One region of the Streptomyces sp. NPDC039462 genome, then DNA from elsewhere that is predicted to be linked to it. Evidence: riboswitches for the same ligand, from Rfam matches in the RefSeq annotation. Region 1 holds a riboswitch; the other holds the start of a gene.
The links. Region 1 has a riboswitch for cobalamin ahead of ACZ7LU_RS30630 (cobalamin biosynthesis protein). Riboswitches for the same ligand answer to the same signal wherever they lie in the genome.
Positions count from the first base shown of each region.

Region 2: linked by a shared signal. The riboswitch ahead of ACZ7LU_RS13405 (ribonucleoside-diphosphate reductase subunit alpha) and the one ahead of ACZ7LU_RS30630 (cobalamin biosynthesis protein) in region 1 are both predicted to bind cobalamin.

Region 1 is NZ_JBVKAO010000006.1:491,425-499,971, reverse strand. It holds gene ACZ7LU_RS30645 (class II aldolase/adducin family protein) at 1-534, opposite strand, end outside; gene ACZ7LU_RS30640 (inorganic phosphate transporter) at 843-2,138, shown strand; gene ACZ7LU_RS30635 (hypothetical protein) at 2,151-2,375, shown strand; cobalamin riboswitch at 2,484-2,628, shown strand; gene ACZ7LU_RS30630 (cobalamin biosynthesis protein) at 2,736-3,692, shown strand; gene ACZ7LU_RS30625 (cobyric acid synthase) at 3,689-5,197, shown strand; gene ACZ7LU_RS30620 (putative cobaltochelatase) at 5,256-7,337, shown strand; gene cobO (cob(I)yrinic acid a,c-diamide adenosyltransferase) at 7,337-7,945, shown strand; gene ACZ7LU_RS30610 (cobyrinate a,c-diamide synthase) at 7,939-8,547, shown strand, end outside.
Region 2 is NZ_JBVKAO010000002.1:633,811-642,357, forward strand. It holds gene ACZ7LU_RS13380 (carbon starvation CstA family protein) at 1-1,157, shown strand, start outside; gene ACZ7LU_RS13385 (CstA-like transporter-associated (seleno)protein) at 1,154-1,351, shown strand; gene ACZ7LU_RS13390 (DUF3311 domain-containing protein) at 1,462-1,716, shown strand; gene mctP (monocarboxylate uptake permease MctP) at 1,713-3,341, shown strand; gene ACZ7LU_RS13400 (GNAT family N-acetyltransferase) at 3,421-3,921, shown strand; cobalamin riboswitch at 3,983-4,105, shown strand; gene ACZ7LU_RS13405 (ribonucleoside-diphosphate reductase subunit alpha) at 4,237-6,645, shown strand; gene ACZ7LU_RS13410 (ribonucleotide-diphosphate reductase subunit beta) at 6,645-7,667, shown strand; gene ACZ7LU_RS13415 (bifunctional albaflavenone monooxygenase/terpene synthase) at 7,735-8,547, opposite strand, start outside.

The DNA.
Region 1 (8,547 bases):
GGAGAGGTTGTCTCCGTAGGTGACCGTTCCGTGGTTCTGAAGGAGGCAGCCCGTGCGGTCGCGCAGGGCGCGGAGCATGTTCTCGGCCAGTTCGTCGGTGCCGTACAGCGCGTAGGGCGCGACGCGGACCGGGCCGCCGAGGGCGCCGGTCATGTAGTGGACGGCCGGGAGCTCGGGGACCAGCATCGAGACGGCCGTGGCGTGCACCGCGTGGGTGTGGACGACGGCGCCCGCGCTGGTGTCGCGGTAGATCGCGAGGTGCATGGGGAGCTCGCTGGTCGGCGCGAGGTCGCCGAGGAGCTGCCGCCCTTCGAGGTCGACGCCGACCGCGTCCTCGGGCCGCAGCCGGTCGTACGGCACCCCGCTCGGGGTGACGAGGACGGTCCCGCCGACACGTACGGAGACGTTGCCCGAGGTGCCGACGACCAGGCCGTCCCGCACCGTCCTGCGGGCCGTCAGGACCAGCTCGGCCCAGGCTTTCCGCACGGCGTCGCGCGCCGTGTCCCGACCCTCGTCGTGCCGCTGCTCAGTCATGCGGCGATCCTGCCAGCCGGGCGATTCCGGTTACCGGCGGCCCGGGCGTGATCAGGATCTCTTCGGCGGGTCTCCGAGCCGGTCGCGGCAGGTCGGGCGGGGGCGGCCGCCGGGTGGCGGAGCGCGACACTCCGCCCAGTTTGCGGGCTTCCTGCCCCCGATCCGTACGATCGACATCGGACGCCTGGTCCATACGGAGTGATGGCACTCCACTTCGGGTCACCGCACCGCCCGGCCCAGTTCACTTTCCGTTCACCCAGGTTGCCTACGTTCCACATGCCACTGACGTCCAACAGAAGCCTGGGTAAATGGAACACATCACGCTTCTCCTCGGGATCGTGATCGTCACCGCTCTCGTGTTCGATTTCACGAACGGTTTCCACGACACTGCCAACGCGATGGCGACGACCATCTCGACCGGCGCTCTCAAGCCCAAGACGGCGGTGGCCATGTCCGCCGTGCTCAACCTCGTCGGAGCCTTCCTCTCCGTCGAAGTCGCCAAGACGATCTCCGGCGGCATCGTCAACGAGGACGGCCTCAAGACAGAGGTCATATTCGCCGCGCTCGTCGGCGCGATTCTCTGGAATCTCCTGACCTGGCTGGTGGGCCTGCCCTCCAGCTCCTCCCACGCCCTCTTCGGCGGCCTCATCGGCGCCGCGGTCATGTCGATGGGCTGGTCGTCGATCAACGGCGGCACCGTCGTCACCAAGATCCTGATCCCGGCCCTCGCCGCGCCGCTCGTGGCGGGTCTCGCCGCGGCGCTGGCCACGCGCCTGACGTACCGGATCGGCCGCAACACCGACACCAAGGCCACCGCGAAGGGCTACCGCGCCGGCCAGATCGCCTCCGCGGGCCTGGTCTCGCTGGCCCACGGCACGAACGACGCGCAGAAGACCATGGGCATCATCACGCTCGCCCTGGTCACCGGCGGCGTCCTGAGCCCCGGCTCGAACCCCCCGATGTGGGTCATCGTCTCGGCCGGTGTGGCCATCGCCCTCGGCACGTACCTCGGCGGCTGGCGCATCATCCGCACCATGGGCAAGGGCCTCACCGACCTCCAGCCGCAGCAGGGCTTCGCCGCCCAGACCAGCGCCGCGACGGTCATCCTGGCCTCCTCGCACCTGGGCTTCTCGCTCTCCACCACCCAGTCCTGCTCCGGCGCCGTGATGGGCGCGGGCCTCGGCCGCAAGGGCGGCGTGGTCCGCTGGTCGACCGCGACCCGGATGTTCATCGCCTGGGGTCTGACGCTGCCGGCCGCCGGTCTGGTCGGCGCGGGCGCCGAGTTCCTCACCAAGCAGGGCCCCTGGGGCGTCGCGGTCACCGCCGCGCTCCTGATCGCGGGCTCGGCCGTCATCTGGGTGCTCTCGCGGCGCAACGCCATCGACCACACCAATGTCACCGACGACGAGATCCGCCACGACGGCACCACCGGTGCCGAGCCCGCGGGCGTCGTGACCACCGCGATCGCCGCGGTCACCCCGCCCCCGACGAGCGCTATGGCCGCTTCGGCCGGCCCGGACGAGTCCGTCAAGGCCACCATCGCGGCCCCGACCACCACCACGACCGGCGCCATGGCGGACCCCGCCAGGACCGCGACGGTATAAGGACAGATCACCATGAGCATCGACTGGGCAGCCCTCGGCTCCGTCTTCGGAGTCAGCCTCGCGGTGACGGTGGCCCTGGTGGGCCTGTTCACCCTCGGCATCGTCGGCCTCTCCAAGCAGGAGGCGGCGGCCGCCTCAGGCGGCGGTTCCGCGGCCGTCGCGCGCACCGGCGCGTACGCCTGCTTCGCGCTGTGCGCGGCGGCCGTGGCGTACGGGATCTATCTGATCGTCGCCTGACAGCAGCGTTCCCGGGTGGGGCGCGGAGCGTGCGGAACGCTTCGCGCCCCCCTTGTGCGTGTGGGCCCCAACACACTCTCCCGTCGCAGGTCAACGGCGAGTTGACGGGCTCTCGCGGGGCGTGGTGGACTGCCGGGGCCAACTACGGCGGCAGAAGAGGAAGCCGGTGCGAATCCGGCGCGGTCCCGCCACTGTCACCGGGGAGAGACGCTCCCCGCGAGCCAGGAACTCTCGCCGCCGATCACGTCGAACCAGGGCGCGGACACCCTGAGTGAGGACATATCGCCATGCGCGGCCGCCCGTTGCCGGTTCCTTTCCTGAGTACGAGTTCCCTCCTCAGTGCAGCGACGGGCTGAGCCCATGAGTGCTGCCGATCGCGACTTCGCGTACGGCGCCGCCGCCGGACTCCTCGGTGACCTGCTGCTCGGCGATCCGCGCCGGGGCCATCCGGTCGCCGCGTTCGGACGTGCCGCGGGCGCCGTCGAGCGGGTGCTGTGGCGCGACCACCGCGGGTGGGGCGCGCTGCACGCCGCGGTGTGCGTCGGGGGCGCGGCGGGCGCCGCAGCCCTCGCCTCTTCTCTCGTACGCCGGTCACGCGCCGGTTCGATGGCGCTGACCGCCGCCGCGACCTGGGCCGTGGTCGGCGGGACCTCCCTCGGCCGTGAGGCGCGGGCCGTCGGCGGGGCGCTGGAGGCCGGCGACATCGAGGTCGCGCGGGAGCGGCTGCCGCATCTGTGCGGACGTGACCCGCAGGCGCTGGACGCCGACGGCGTCGCGCGGGCCGTCGTGGAGTCCGTCGCGGAGAACACGTCCGACGCGGTGGTGGGGGCGCTCGTGTGGGGCGCCATCGGCGGGGTGCCCGGACTCGTCGCCTTCCGTGCCGTGAACACGCTGGACGCGATGGTCGGCCACAAGTCGTCGAGGTACCGGCGCTACGGGTGGGCCTCGGCCCGCCTCGACGACGTCTTCGGATGGCCGGGGGCGCGGCTCACCGCCGCGCTGGCCGCGCTGGCCGGGGACTCGCCCTCGGGCGCGGTCGGGGCGTGGCGTGCGGACGCCGCGAAGCACCCCAGTCCCAACGCGGGGCCCGTCGAGGCGGCCTTCGCGGGGGCGTTGGGCGTGCGGCTCGGGGGGACCCTCTCGTACGCGGGGCGGGTCGAGCACCGGCCCGTCCTGAACGCGGCGGGGCGGGACGTGCGGGTGGCGGACATCGAGCGGGCCGTGAAGCTGTCCCGGCGCGTGAGCTGGCTGGCACTGGGAGTCGCGGTGACGGCCCGCCGGGCACTGCGGTCGGCGAAGTCGAGGAGAGACATATGAGTGGTGGGCTGCTCGTCGCGGGGACGACCTCCGACGCCGGGAAGAGCGTCGTCACCGCCGGCATCTGCCGGTGGCTGACCCGCAAGGGCGTGTCCGTCGCGCCGTTCAAGGCGCAGAACATGTCCCTCAACTCCTTCGTCACCCGCGAGGGTGCCGAGATCGGGCGCGCGCAGGCCATGCAGGCGCAGGCCGCCCGCGTCGAGCCGAGCGCGCTGATGAACCCCGTGCTGCTCAAGCCGGGCGGCGACCGCTCCAGTCAGGTCGTCCTGATGGGCAAGCCCGTGGGCGAGATGAGTGCCCGCGGCTACCACGGAGGGCGGCAGGCCGCGCTGCTCGACACCGTCGTGGGCTGCCTGGACGAACTCCGGGGCACCTATGACGCCGTGATCTGCGAAGGCGCGGGCAGTCCCGCCGAGATCAACCTGCGGCGCACCGACATCGTGAACATGGGCATCGCGCGCGCCGCCCGCTTCCCCGTCCTGGTGGTCGGGGACATCGACCGGGGCGGGGTGTTCGCGTCGTTCTTCGGGACGACGGCGCTGCTGAGCGCGGCGGACCAGGAGCTCGTCGCCGGATATCTGGTGAACAAGTTCCGCGGGGACGTCTCCCTCCTCGAACCCGGGCTCGACATGCTGCTCGGGCTCACCGGGCGGCGCACGTACGGCGTGCTGCCGTTCCGGCACGGGCTCGGCATCGACGAGGAGGACGGCCTGCGGGTCTCCCTGCGGGGTGCGGTGCGGGAGTCCGCGGTGGCGCCGCCGGTCGGCGAGGACGTGCTGCGGGTCGCCGTGTGCGCGGTGCCGCTGATGTCCAACTTCACGGACGTGGACGCGCTGGCCGCCGAGCCGGGCGTCGTCGTGCGGTTCGTGGACCGGGCGGAGGAGCTCGTCGACGCGGACCTCGTGGTCGTACCGGGCACGCGCGGCACGGTGAAGGCGCTGCGGTGGCTGCGCGAGCGCGGCCTCGCCGACGCCCTCGTGCGGCGGGCCGCCGAGGGGCGGCCGGTGCTCGGCATCTGCGGCGGCTTCCAGGTCCTCGGCGAGCACATCGAGGACGACGTGGAGTCGCGGGCCGGGTCCGTGGACGGCCTCGGGCTGCTGCCGGTGCGGGTGCGGTTCGCCCGCGAGAAGACGCTCGCACGGCCGGTGGGCGAGGCCCTCGGGGAGCCGGTCGAGGGGTACGAGATCCATCACGGCGTGGCCGAGGTGGCGGGCGGGGAGCCCTTCCTGGACGGCTGCCGGGTCGGCGAGGTGTGGGGCACGCACTGGCACGGGTCGCTGGAGAGCGACGCGTTCCGCCGCCGGTTCCTCACCGAGGTCGCCCGCGCGGCGGGCCGCCGCTTCGTGCCCGCCCCCGACACCAGTTTCGGCACGCTGCGGGAGGAGCAGCTCGACCTGCTCGGCGACCTGATCGAAGAACACGCGGACACGGACGCGCTGTGGCGCCTGATCGAGAACGGCGCGCCGGGGGGCCTGCCGTTCATCGCGCCGGGCGCGCCGTCATGAGCGGCCGCGCAACGGCTCTCGTGAGCACCGCCACGCACCACCGCATCAAGGAGGCTCTGTGAGTACCCCGTATCCGTTCACCGCCCTCGTCGGGCAGGACGACCTGCGGCTCGCGCTGTTGCTGAACGCCGTATCGCCCGCCGTCGGCGGCGTGCTCGTGCGGGGAGAGAAGGGCACCGCCAAGTCCACCGCCGTGCGCGCGCTCTCCGCGCTGCTCCCGGAGGTCCCGGTCGTCGCCGGGTGCCGCTTCTCGTGCGACCCGGCCGCGCCCGACCCGAACTGCCCCGACGGCCCGCATGAGGCGGGCGGCGCCACCGCGCGCCCCGCACGCATGGTCGAGCTGCCCGTCGGCGCGTCCGAGGACCGGCTCGTCGGCGCCCTCGACATCGAGCGGGCGCTCGCGGAGGGCGTGAAGGCCTTCGAGCCCGGACTGCTCGCCGACGCCCACCGCGGCATCCTGTACGTCGACGAGGTCAACCTCCTCCACGACCACCTGGTCGACCTGCTCCTGGACGCCGCCGCGATGGGCGCCTCGTACGTCGAGCGCGAAGGCGTGTCCGTGCGGCATGCCGCGCGGTTCCTGCTCGTCGGCACGATGAACCCCGAAGAGGGCGAGCTGCGGCCGCAGTTGCTCGACCGGTTCGGTCTCACCGTCGAGGTGGCCGCGTCCCGGGAGACCGACCAGCGCGTCGAGGTCGTACGGCGGCGGCTCGCGTACGACGACGACCCCGAGGGCTTCGCGGCCCGCTTCGCCGCGGACGAGGCCGCGCTGCGCGACCGCGTCGTGGCGGCGCGCGCGCTGCTCCCCCAGGTGGTCCTCGGCGACGCGGCGCTGCGGCAGATCGCGGCGACCTGCGCGGCGTTCGAGGTCGACGGGATGCGCGCGGACATCGTGATGGCGCGCACGGCGACGGCGCTCGCCGCGTGGGCGGGCCGTACCGACGTGCAGAGCGAGGACGTGCGGCAGGCCGCGCTGCTCGCGCTGCCGCACCGCAGGCGCCGCAACCCCTTCGACGCGCCGGGCCTCGACGAGGACAAGCTCGACGAGACGCTGGACGAAGCACGCGAGAACGAGTCCACCGAGGAGCCCGAGCCGCCCGAGGGCGACGACGACCCCGACGGCGGCGGTCCCGACGGGGGCCCCGGCGGGGGCGGTGGGCAGCCTCCCGCGGACGGCCCGGACTCCCCGGAGCTGCCGTCCCAGAACCAGGGCTCCCAGAACCAGGGCCCGGAGGCCGAGGAGGCCCCGGCCCCGCAGGAGCCCGCCCCGGCCCCGGGCGGCGCTTCCGGCGAGCAGCAGGCCGTACGCGCCGCCGAGCCGTTCCGCACGAAGATGCTGAGCGTGCCCGGCATCGGCGAGGGCGCGGCGGGCCGACGCTCGCGGGCGCGGACCGAACACGGCCGTACGACGGGTTCGCGCCGCCCCCGTGGCGCCCTCACCAAGCTGCACCTGGCGGCGACGGTGCAGGCCGCCGCGCCGCATCAGAAGGCGCGCGGGCGGTCCGGTGCCGGTCTCGTCGTGCGCCGTGACGATCTGCGGCAGGCGACGCGGGAGGGGCGCGAGGGCAATCTCGTGCTGTTCGTCGTGGACGCCTCCGGGTCGATGGCGGCGCGGCAGCGCATGAGCGCCGTGAAGGGCGCCGTGCTCTCGCTCCTCCTGGACGCCTATCAGCGGCGCGACAAGGTGGGGCTTGTGACGTTCCGCGGCAAGGACGCCGAGGTGGCGCTGCCGCCGACGTCGTCGGTGGACGCGGCCGCGGCCCGGCTGGAAACGCTGCCGACCGGCGGCCGCACCCCGCTGGCCGCGGGCCTGCTCAAGGCGCACGACGTGCTGCGCGTGGAGCGGCTGCGGGACGCCGCGCGGCGGCCGCTGGTGGTCGTGGTGACGGACGGACGGGCGACGGGCGGTGTGGAGCCGGTGGCCCGCGCGGGCCGTGCGGCCCGGCTGTTCGCGGCGGACGGGGTCGCCTCGGTCGTCGTCGACTGCGAGTCGGGCTACGTCCGCCTCGGCCTCGCCGGCCAGTTGGCGGGCGAGCTCGGCGGGACGGCCGTGACCCTCGACGAGCTGCGGGCCGACTCGATCGCCGGCCTCGTCAAGGACGTACAGGGAATGAACTCGCCTTCGAGGAGGGCCGCTTAATGCCGCAGGGACAGCCGAGTGTCGTACCGGACGACGGTCTGACGACACGTCAGCGCCGCAACCGTCCGCTGGTGTTCGTCCACACGGGCATCGGGAAGGGCAAGTCGACCGCCGCGTTCGGGCTCGCGCTGCGCGCCTGGAATCAGGGGTGGCCGATCGGTGTCTTCCAGTTCGTGAAGTCGGCGAAGTGGAAGGTCGGCGAGGAGAACGCGCTGAAGGTCCTCGGCGCCTCGGGCGAGGGCGGCACGGTCGCCTGGCACAAGATGGGCGAGGGCTGGTCGTGGATCCAGCGCGCCCCCGCCGAGGGCGAGTTGACCAACGAGGACAAGGCCCGCGAGGGCTGGGAGCAGGTCAAGCGGGACCTCGCCGAGGAGACGTACAAGCTGTACGTCCTCGACGAGTTCGCCTACCCGATGCACTGGGGCTGGATCGACACCGACGAGGTCGTGGAGGTGCTGCGGAACCGCCCCGGCACGCAGCACGTGGTCATCACCGGCCGCAACGCCCCGCAGCAGCTGATCGACTTCGCGGACCTCGTCACCGACATGTCCAAGATCAAGCACCCGATGGACGCCGGCCAGAAGGGCCAGAGGGGCATCGAGTGGTAGCTCGTCTCGTCATCGCGGCGCCGTCGTCGGGCAGCGGCAAGACGACCGTCGCGACGGGCCTGATGGCCGCCTTCGCGGCGGCCGGGCTCGCCGTCTCCCCGCACAAGGTGGGGCCCGACTACATCGACCCCGGCTACCACGCGCTCGCCACCGGCCGCCCCGGCCGCAACCTCGACGCGTACCTGTGCGGGCCCGACCTGGTCGCGCCGCTGTTCGCGCACGGGTCGGCGGGCTGCGACCTCGCCGTGGTCGAGGGCGTGATGGGGATGTACGACGGGGCCGCCGGGCAGGGCGAGCTGGCCTCCACCGCCCACGTCGCGAAGCTGCTGCGGGCACCGGTCGTGCTGGTCGTCGACGCGTCGTCGCAGTCGCGGTCGGTGGCGGCGCTGGTGCACGGCTTCGCGTCCTGGGACCCCGAGGTGCGGGTCGCGGGCGTGATCCTCAACAAGGTCGGCTCGGACCGGCACGAGGCGCTGCTGCGGGAGGCGCTCGACGAGTCCGGGGTGCCGGTGCTGGGCGTACTGCGCCGCGTGGCCCAAGTGAGTGCGCCATCACGGCACTTGGGGCTCGTGCCCGTTGCCGAGCGGCGAGCCGAGGCCGTG
Region 2 (8,547 bases), on a different contig from region 1:
TCATCACCATCGCCTGCGGGGCGCTCTCCGGCTTTCACGCGCTGATCTCCTCGGGCACGACGCCCAAGATGATCCAGAAGGAGACGCAGGTCCGGATGATCGGCTACGGCTCCATGCTGATGGAGTCGTCCGTCGCGGTCATGGCGCTCGTCGCCGCCTCGATCATCGACCCGGGTCTCTACTTCGCGATGAACGCGCCGGCGGGCGTCGTCGGCGACACCGTCCAGGAGGCGTCGAAGGCCGTCGCGGGGTTCGGGTACTCCATCTCGCCGGCCGATCTGGCGCAGGCCGCGAAGAACGTGGAGGAGTCCTCGCTGCTCTCCCGCACCGGCGGCGCGCCCACGCTCGCGGTCGGCGTCTCGGAGATCTTCTCCAAGGTCACCGGCGGCTCGATGCGGGCCTTCTGGTACCACTTCGCGATCATGTTTGAGGCGCTGTTCATCCTGACCGCGCTCGACGCGGGCACCCGCGTGGGCCGCTTCATGCTGCAGGACATGCTCGGCAACGTCTACAAGCCGTTCAGGAAGGTGAGCTGGAAGCCCGGCCTGATCATCACCAGCGCGCTCGTCACCGGGCTGTGGGGCTACTTCCTGTGGGTGGGCGTGCACGAGCCGCTCGGCGGGATCAACCAGCTCTTCCCGATCTTCGGCATCGCCAACCAGCTCCTCGCGGCCGTCGCCCTCGCCGTCTGCACCACGCTGCTCGTGAAGTCCGGACGCCTCAAGTGGGCCTGGATCACCGGTGTTCCGCTCGCCTGGGACGCGACGGTGACGCTCACCGCGAGCTGGCAGAAGGTGTTCTCCGGCGATCCGCGCGTCGGCTTCTTCCAGCAGCGCGCCAACTACCAGGACGCCATCGACGAGGGCAAGATCCTGCCGCCCGCCAAGACGATGGACGACATGCACACCGTCGTGACCAACTCGACGGTGGACGGCGTCCTTTCGGCGGCGCTCGCCCTGCTCATCGTCATCGTGATCGTGGACGCGGCTCGCGTCTGCGTCCGGCACGTCCGCAACCCCGCCGCCTCACGGCTGAGCGAAGCGCCTTATGTGGAATCGGAGTTGATCGCGCCGGCCGGACTCTTCGCGACCGCGGAGGAGAAACGGGAACTCGCGGAGAAGCAGGAGCTCGCGGGGGCGCGGGAGCCCGCCCCGTGACATGGGTGCTGCGAGGGCTGCGATGGATCCGCTGGTACGCGCGGGAGCTGACGGACGAGTCGGCGTACGACCGCTATGTGGCTCATTTACGAAGGGACCATCCGACCGCAACCGTCCCCAGCCGCCGCGCATTTGAGCGCATGCGGACAGACCAGCAGGAGTCGGACCCTCGAAAGGGCTTCCGCTGCTGCTGAGCAGGCATATTGACTCGTCCGTTATCCGGACAGGGGTTCCATAGATCAAGACTCTCGCTTAGATTTCCCGCACGTTAAGCATGGGATAAGCGAGGGAACGGAGCCGCGATATGTCAGATGCGCCTGAAGTGAACAGACCGGTCGTCACGCCGGTCCGCGTGGTCATCGCCGTCTGCCTTGTCGCGCCGTTCGTGGCGATGCTGTGGGTGAGCTCCTACGCCAAGATCGAGCCGACCTTCATCGGCATCCCCTTCTTCTACTGGTACCAGATGCTGTGGGTGCTCATCTCCACGGTGCTCACGATGATCGCTTACAAGCTGTGGCAGCGTGACCAGCGCGCCCGCAAGGAAGGGGCGCGGTCATGAAGGACGGAGTCAACGGCGTCGCCCTCGCGGTCTTCATCTTCTTCTTCCTCGCGGTCACCGTCATGGGCTTCCTCGCGGCCCGCTGGCGCAAGGCCGAGAACGACCAGAGCCTCGACGAATGGGGCCTCGGCGGGCGGTCGTTCGGCACCTGGGTCACCTGGTTCCTGCTCGGCGGCGACCTCTACACCGCGTACACCTTCGTGGCCGTCCCCGCGGCGATCTACGCGGCGGGCGCGGCCGGCTTCTTCGCCGTGCCGTACACGATCCTCGTCTATCCGCTGATCTTCACCTTCCTGCCGCGCCTGTGGTCGGTCTCGCACAAGCACGGCTATGTGACCACCTCCGACTTCGTGCGCGGGCGCTTCGGCTCCAAGGGGCTCTCGCTGGCCGTCGCGGTCACCGGCATCCTCGCCACGATGCCGTACATCGCGCTCCAACTGGTCGGCATCCAGGCCGTCCTGGACGTCATGGGCATCGGCGGCGGCCCCGACACCAACTGGTTCATCAAGGACCTGCCGCTGCTGATCGCGTTCGCGGTGCTCGCCGCGTACACGTACTCGTCGGGGCTGCGCGCGCCCGCGCTGATCGCGTTCGTGAAGGACGGCCTGATCTATCTCGTCATCGTCGTCGCGATCATCTACATCCCGATCAAGCTCGGCGGCTTCGACGACATCTTCGCCAAGGCGGGCGAGGCGTTCTCGCAGACCAACCCGGCGACCGACAAGCCGCGTGGCGCGCTCGCGCCGCCGGAGGCCGGTCAGTGGACGTACGCGACCCTGGCGCTCGGCTCGGCCCTCGCGCTCTTCATGTACCCGCACTCGATCACGGCGACGCTCTCCTCCAAGAGCCGGAACGTGATCCGCCGCAACACCACGATCCTGCCCCTGTACTCCCTGATGCTGGGCCTGCTCGCGCTGCTCGGCTTCATGGCGATCGCGGCCGGGGTGAAGGTCGAGAACGGCCAGCTGGCGATCCCGCAGCTCTTCGAGAACATGTTCCCGGACTGGTTCACGGGCGTCGCGTTCGCCGCTATCGGCATCGGCGCGCTCGTCCCGGCAGCCATCATGTCCATCGCGGCCGCGAACCTCTTCACCCGGAACATCTACAAGGACTTCATCAAGCCCGACGCGACGCCCGAGCAGGAGACCAAGGTCTCCAAGCTGGTCTCGCTCATGGTGAAGGTGGGCGCCCTCGTCTTCGTCCTCGGCATGGACAAGACCGTCGCGATCAACTTCCAGCTCCTGGGCGGCATCTGGATCCTGCAGACGATGCCCGCGCTGGTCGGCGGCCTGTTCACCCGGTGGTTCCACCGCTGGGCGCTGCTCGCCGGCTGGGCGGTCGGCATGGTCTACGGCACGCTCGCCGCGTACGGCGTCGCCTCGCCCACGCAGAAGCACTTCGGCGGCTCGTCCGACACGATCCCGGGCATCGGCGAGATCGGCTACATCGGCCTCACCGCGTTCGTCCTGAACGTGGTCGTGACCGTGGTCCTCACCTTCGTCCTGAAGGCGCTGAAGGCGCCCGAGGGCATCGACGAGACGTCGCCGGAGGACTACACGGCGGACGCGGGCGACCCCGGTGTCATACAGGAACTGCCGAAGGCGACGGCGGGCGCCGGACACTGATCCCTGCCACCGCGCACGCGACTCGGGCCGCCGGAAAAACCGGCGGCCCTTTGTCGTACCCGTGTTGCACACTGCGCCCATGGATTTCACGATCAGCATCAGAGAGGCACGACCCGAGGATCACGAGGCCATCGGCGACCTCACCGCGCAGGCCTATCTCTTCGACGGGCATCTGGACTTCGGAGCGGACGACCCCTATCTCGCGGTGCTGCGCGACGTGCCGTCGCGGGCGGCGGCGGCCGAGGTCCTGGTGGCCGCGGCGGACGGAAAGGTGCTCGGCTGCGTCACCTACGTGCCGTCCGGCGGGCCGATGGCCGACATCGCGCGGGACGGCGAGGCCGAGATACGCATGCTGGCCGTCTCCCCCGAGGCGCGGGGCCGGGGTGTGGGCGAGACGCTCGTACGGGAGTGCGTGCGGCGCGCCGAGGAGGCGGGCCGCGGCGCGCTCGTCCTGTCCACGCAGACGTCCATGCACGCCGCCCACCGGCTGTACGAGCGCCTCGGCTTCGTGCGGACGCCCGAGCGCGACTGGAACCCGATCGAGACGGTGCCGCTGCTGACGTACGCGCTGAAACTCTAGCCGCCCCCTCTGCGGGCCGACACAAGATGTGGGCCTGCTTCAAGAGCGCGGCACAAGATGTATGCTCATGCTCGCTGTCGCCGCAGGGGAATCCGGTGCAAGTCCGGAACTGTCCCGCAACGGTAGACGTGTACGCATTTGTCGTACGCGGAGTCCGAAGACCTGCCGGCAGTGCACCCGTGCCGTCCGGCCCGGGTGCCGACCGTCCGGGCCTCGTGGAATGGGCCGGTGGACGCGGTACGCCGCCCTGCCCGGGTGCGCCCGTGTGTGCCGTCCTCTCCCCCAGGCCCAGAGCCGAGCGAGGGAGAGCTCCACGTGACCATCGCGCCTGCCGAACCTGCGTCAGCGCCGTCACAGTCGACCGCCGAGGGTACCGAAGGCACCGACGGACCCGGGGCCGCGCTGCTGCGGACCCTGACCGACCTCACCGCCGACCTCCCCGACACCGACCCCGGCCGGGTCGCCGCCGCCGCGCTGCGCGGCCGCTCGGCCCGGGCCGACGAGGCGGAGCTGCGCGAGCTGGCGACCGAGGCGGCCGCGGGGCTCATCTCGGAGGACCCTGCCTACTCCAAGCTGGCGGCCCGGCTCCTGTCGATCGGCATCCGCGAGGAGGCGGCGACACAGGGCGTGCGCTCCTTCACCGACTCCGTCGCGGTCGGCCACCGCGAGGGCCTGATCGCCGACCGCACGGCGTCCTTCGTCACCGAGCACGCGGCCCGGCTCGACGCGCTGGTGGAGGCCGCGCTCGCCGACGGCGCCGACTTCCGCTTCGAGTACTTCGGACTGCGCACCCTGCACAGCCGCTATCTGCTGCGCCACCCGATCACCCGCCAGGTCATCGAGACCCCGCAGCACTTCATGCTGCGCGTGGCGAGCGGCCTCGCGGAGGACGGCAGCGAACGCGCGCTCGACGAGGTCGCCGCGCTGTACCGCCTGATGAGCCGCCTGGACTACCTGCCGTCCTCGCCGACGCTCTTCAACTCCGGCACCCGCCACCCGCAGATGTCGTCCTGCTACCTCCTCGACTCCCCGCTGGACGAGCTCGACTCGATCTACGACCGCTACCACCAGGTCGCGCGGCTCTCCAAGCACGCGGGCGGCATCGGTCTCTCGTACTCCCGCATCCGCTCCCGGGGTTCGCTGATCCGCGGGACGAACGGGCACTCCAACGGCATCGTGCCGTTCCTGAAGACCCTGGACGCCTCGGTCGCCGCCGTGAACCAGGGCGGCCGGCGCAAGGGCGCGGCCGCGGTCTACCTGGAGACCTGGCACTCCGACATCGAGGAGTTCCTGGAGCTGCGCGACAACACCGGTGAGGACCAGCGGCGCACGCACAACCTCAACCTCGCGCACTGGATCCCCGACGAGTTCATGCGCCGGGTCGCCGCCGACCAGCCGTGGTCGCTGTTCTCGCCGTCCGACGTGCCCGAGCTCGTCGACCTGTGGGGTGAGGAGTTCGACGCCGCATACCGGCGGGCGGAGGCGGCAGGGCTCGCGAAGAAGACCATCCCCGCGCGGGACCTGTACGGCCGCATGATGCGCACCCTCGCGCAGACCGGCAACGGCTGGATGACGTTCAAGGACGCCGCCAACCGCACCGCCAACCAGACGGCGGAGCCCGGCCACACCGTGCACTCCTCGAACCTCTGCACGGAGATCCTGGAGGTGACGGACGACGGGGAGACGGCCGTCTGCAACCTCGGCTCGGTGAACCTCGGCGCGTTCGTGGACCCGGCCGCCCAGGACATCGACTGGGAGCGGCTTGACGACACCGTCCGCACCGCCGTCACCTTCCTCGACCGCGTCGTCGACATCAACTTCTACCCGACCGAGCAGGCCGGCCGCTCCAACGCCAAGTGGCGCCCGGTGGGCCTCGGCGCGATGGGTCTCCAGGACGTCTTCTTCCAGCTGAAGCTGCCCTTCGACTCCCCCGAGGCGCGGGCGCTCTCCACCCGGATCGCCGAGCGGATCATGCTCGGCGCGTACGAGGCGTCCGCGGACCTCGCCGAGCGCAACGGCCCGCTGCCCGCCTGGGAGAAGACCCGCACCGCGCGCGGCGTGCTGCACCCCGACCACTACGACGTCGAGCTGACCTGGCCGGAGCGGTGGGCGGCGCTGCGGGCCCGCATCGCCACCACCGGCATGCGCAACTCGCTGCTCCTCGCCATCGCGCCGACCGCGACCATCGCGTCCATCGCGGGCGTCTACGAGTGCATCGAGCCGCAGGTCTCCAACCTCTTCAAGCGCGAGACGCTGTCCGGCGAGTTCCTCCAGGTCAACGCCTATCTCGTGAAGGAGCTGAAGCGGCTCGGCGTCTGGGACGCGCAGACCCGCGAGGCGCTGCGCGAGGCCAACGGCTCGGTGCAGGGCTTCGGCTGGATCCCCGAGGACGTGCGGGCGCTGTACCGCACGGCGTGGGAGATCCCGCAGCGCGGCCTGATCGACATGGCCGCGGCGCGCACACCGTTCCTCGACCAGGCGCAGTCGCTCAACCTGTTCCTGGAGACGCCGACCATCGGCAAGCTCTCCTCGATGTACGCGTACGCCTGGCAGTCGGGCCTGAAGACCACGTACTACCTGCGCTCGCGCCCCGCCACCCGCATCGCCCGCGCCGCCGGCGGCTCCCAGACCGCCGCCACCGCCCCCGTCCCCGCGCAGGCCACGGCCGAGGAAGCCGTCGCCTGCTCCCTGGAAAACCCCGAGTCCTGCGAGGCCTGCCAGTAATGAGCACGACGACCAACAGCGAGAAGAACCTCCTCGACCCGGGCTTCGAGCTGACCCTGCGCCCCATGCGCTACCCGGACTTCTACGAGCGCTACCGGGACGCGATCAAGAACACCTGGACCGTCGAGGAGGTCGACCTCCACTCGGACGTCGCCGACCTGGCGAAGATGACGCCCGAGGAGCAGCACCTGATCGGCCGGCTCGTCGCGTTCTTCGCGACCGGCGACTCGATCGTCTCCAACAACCTCGTGCTCACGCTCTACAAGCACATCAACTCCCCCGAGGCCCGGCTCTACCTGAGCCGTCAGCTCTTCGAGGAGGCCGTGCACGTCCAGTTCTATCTGACGCTGCTCGACACCTATCTGCCCGACCCCGAGGACCGGGCGGCTGCTTTCGATGCGGTGGAGGAGATCCCCTCGATCCGCGAGAAGGCACAGTTCTGCTTCAAGTGGATGGACTCGGTCGAGAAGCTGGACCGCCTCGAGACGCAGGCCGACCGCCGCCGCTTCCTGCTCAACCTCATCTGCTTCGCGGCGTGCATCGAGGGCCTCTTCTTCTACGGCGCCTTCGCGTACGTCTACTGGTTCCGCAGCCGCGGTCTGCTGCACGGCCTGGCGACCGGCACCAACTGGGTGTTCCGTGACGAGACGATGCACATGAGCTTCGCCTTCGACGTCGTCGACACCGTCCGCAAGGAGGAGCCCGAACTCTTCGACGACGCGCTCCAGACGCAGGTGACGGACATGCTGAAGGAGGCCGTCGAGGCCGAGCTGCAGTTCGCCCGCGACCTGTGCGGCGACGGTCTGCCGGGCATGAACACCGACTCGATGCGCGAGTACCTGGAGTGCGTCGCCGACCAGCGCCTCCAGCGCCTCGGCTTCGCGCCGGTCTACGGCTCCGAGAACCCGTTCTCCTTCATGGAGCTCCAGGGCGTGCAGGAGCTGACCAACTTCTTCGAGCGGCGGCCTTCGGCGTACCAGGTCGCGGTCGAGGGCTCGGTCTCCTTCGACGACGAGTTCTAGACGAATCACGTCCTTATGCGGTGTGCCCGCCCCGCCCGTTCACCGGGTGGGGCGGGCACGCGCGCGTTCAGCGCGGCCGGGCCCGCAGGACGAGCCGCTTCGGGTGCAGGGTGATGCCGACCTTGGTGCGGGCGTCGGTCTCCTCGACCGGCTCCAGGCGCCACTTGGGAGCCACCGTCCCCAGGATCAGGGCGAGTTCGGCCAGGCTGAAGTGGTCGCCGGGGCACTTCCGGTTGCCGACGCCGAACGGCATCATCGCGAACTCCGGTACGTCACCGGCGCGTTCCGGATTCCAGCGGTCGGGGTCGAAGTCGAGGTGCCGCTCGAAGGAACGCGGGTCGCGCTGCATCGCGTACACGCTGTAGACGATGTCCGCGTCGGCCGGAATCGAATAGCCGCCCAGCTCGGTTTCGGCCACGGACCGGCGCGTGAATATCCAGGCGGCCGGTCGTATACGCATCGCCTCGGTGACGACATTGCGGGTGTGCCGCAGGGCCTTGAGATCGGCGAATGTGATCGCGCGATCCGGGGCCACGGAATTTACCTCTTCAACCAACCGCCTTTCCTGCTCAGGGTGTTCGGTCAGCAGCTGGAACGTCCACGCCAGCGTCGACGCCACATTCTCCGCACCCGCCACGACGAGCGATACCACGTTGTCGTGGATCTCCTGGTCGGCTATGGGCTCCCCGGCCTCGTCCGTGGCCCTGAGCAATTCCGCGAGCAGGTCGTCGGGGCCGTCCGGGCCCGCCGCGCGGCGCTCCGCGACGACCTCGTCGACGAGCGCGTGCAGGTCGGCGAGCGCGCTCTCGAACCGCCGGTTGGCGGGGGTCGGCACGCGGTGGAGCGGTCCGACCGAGAGCACCATCCGGCGGTAGAGGCC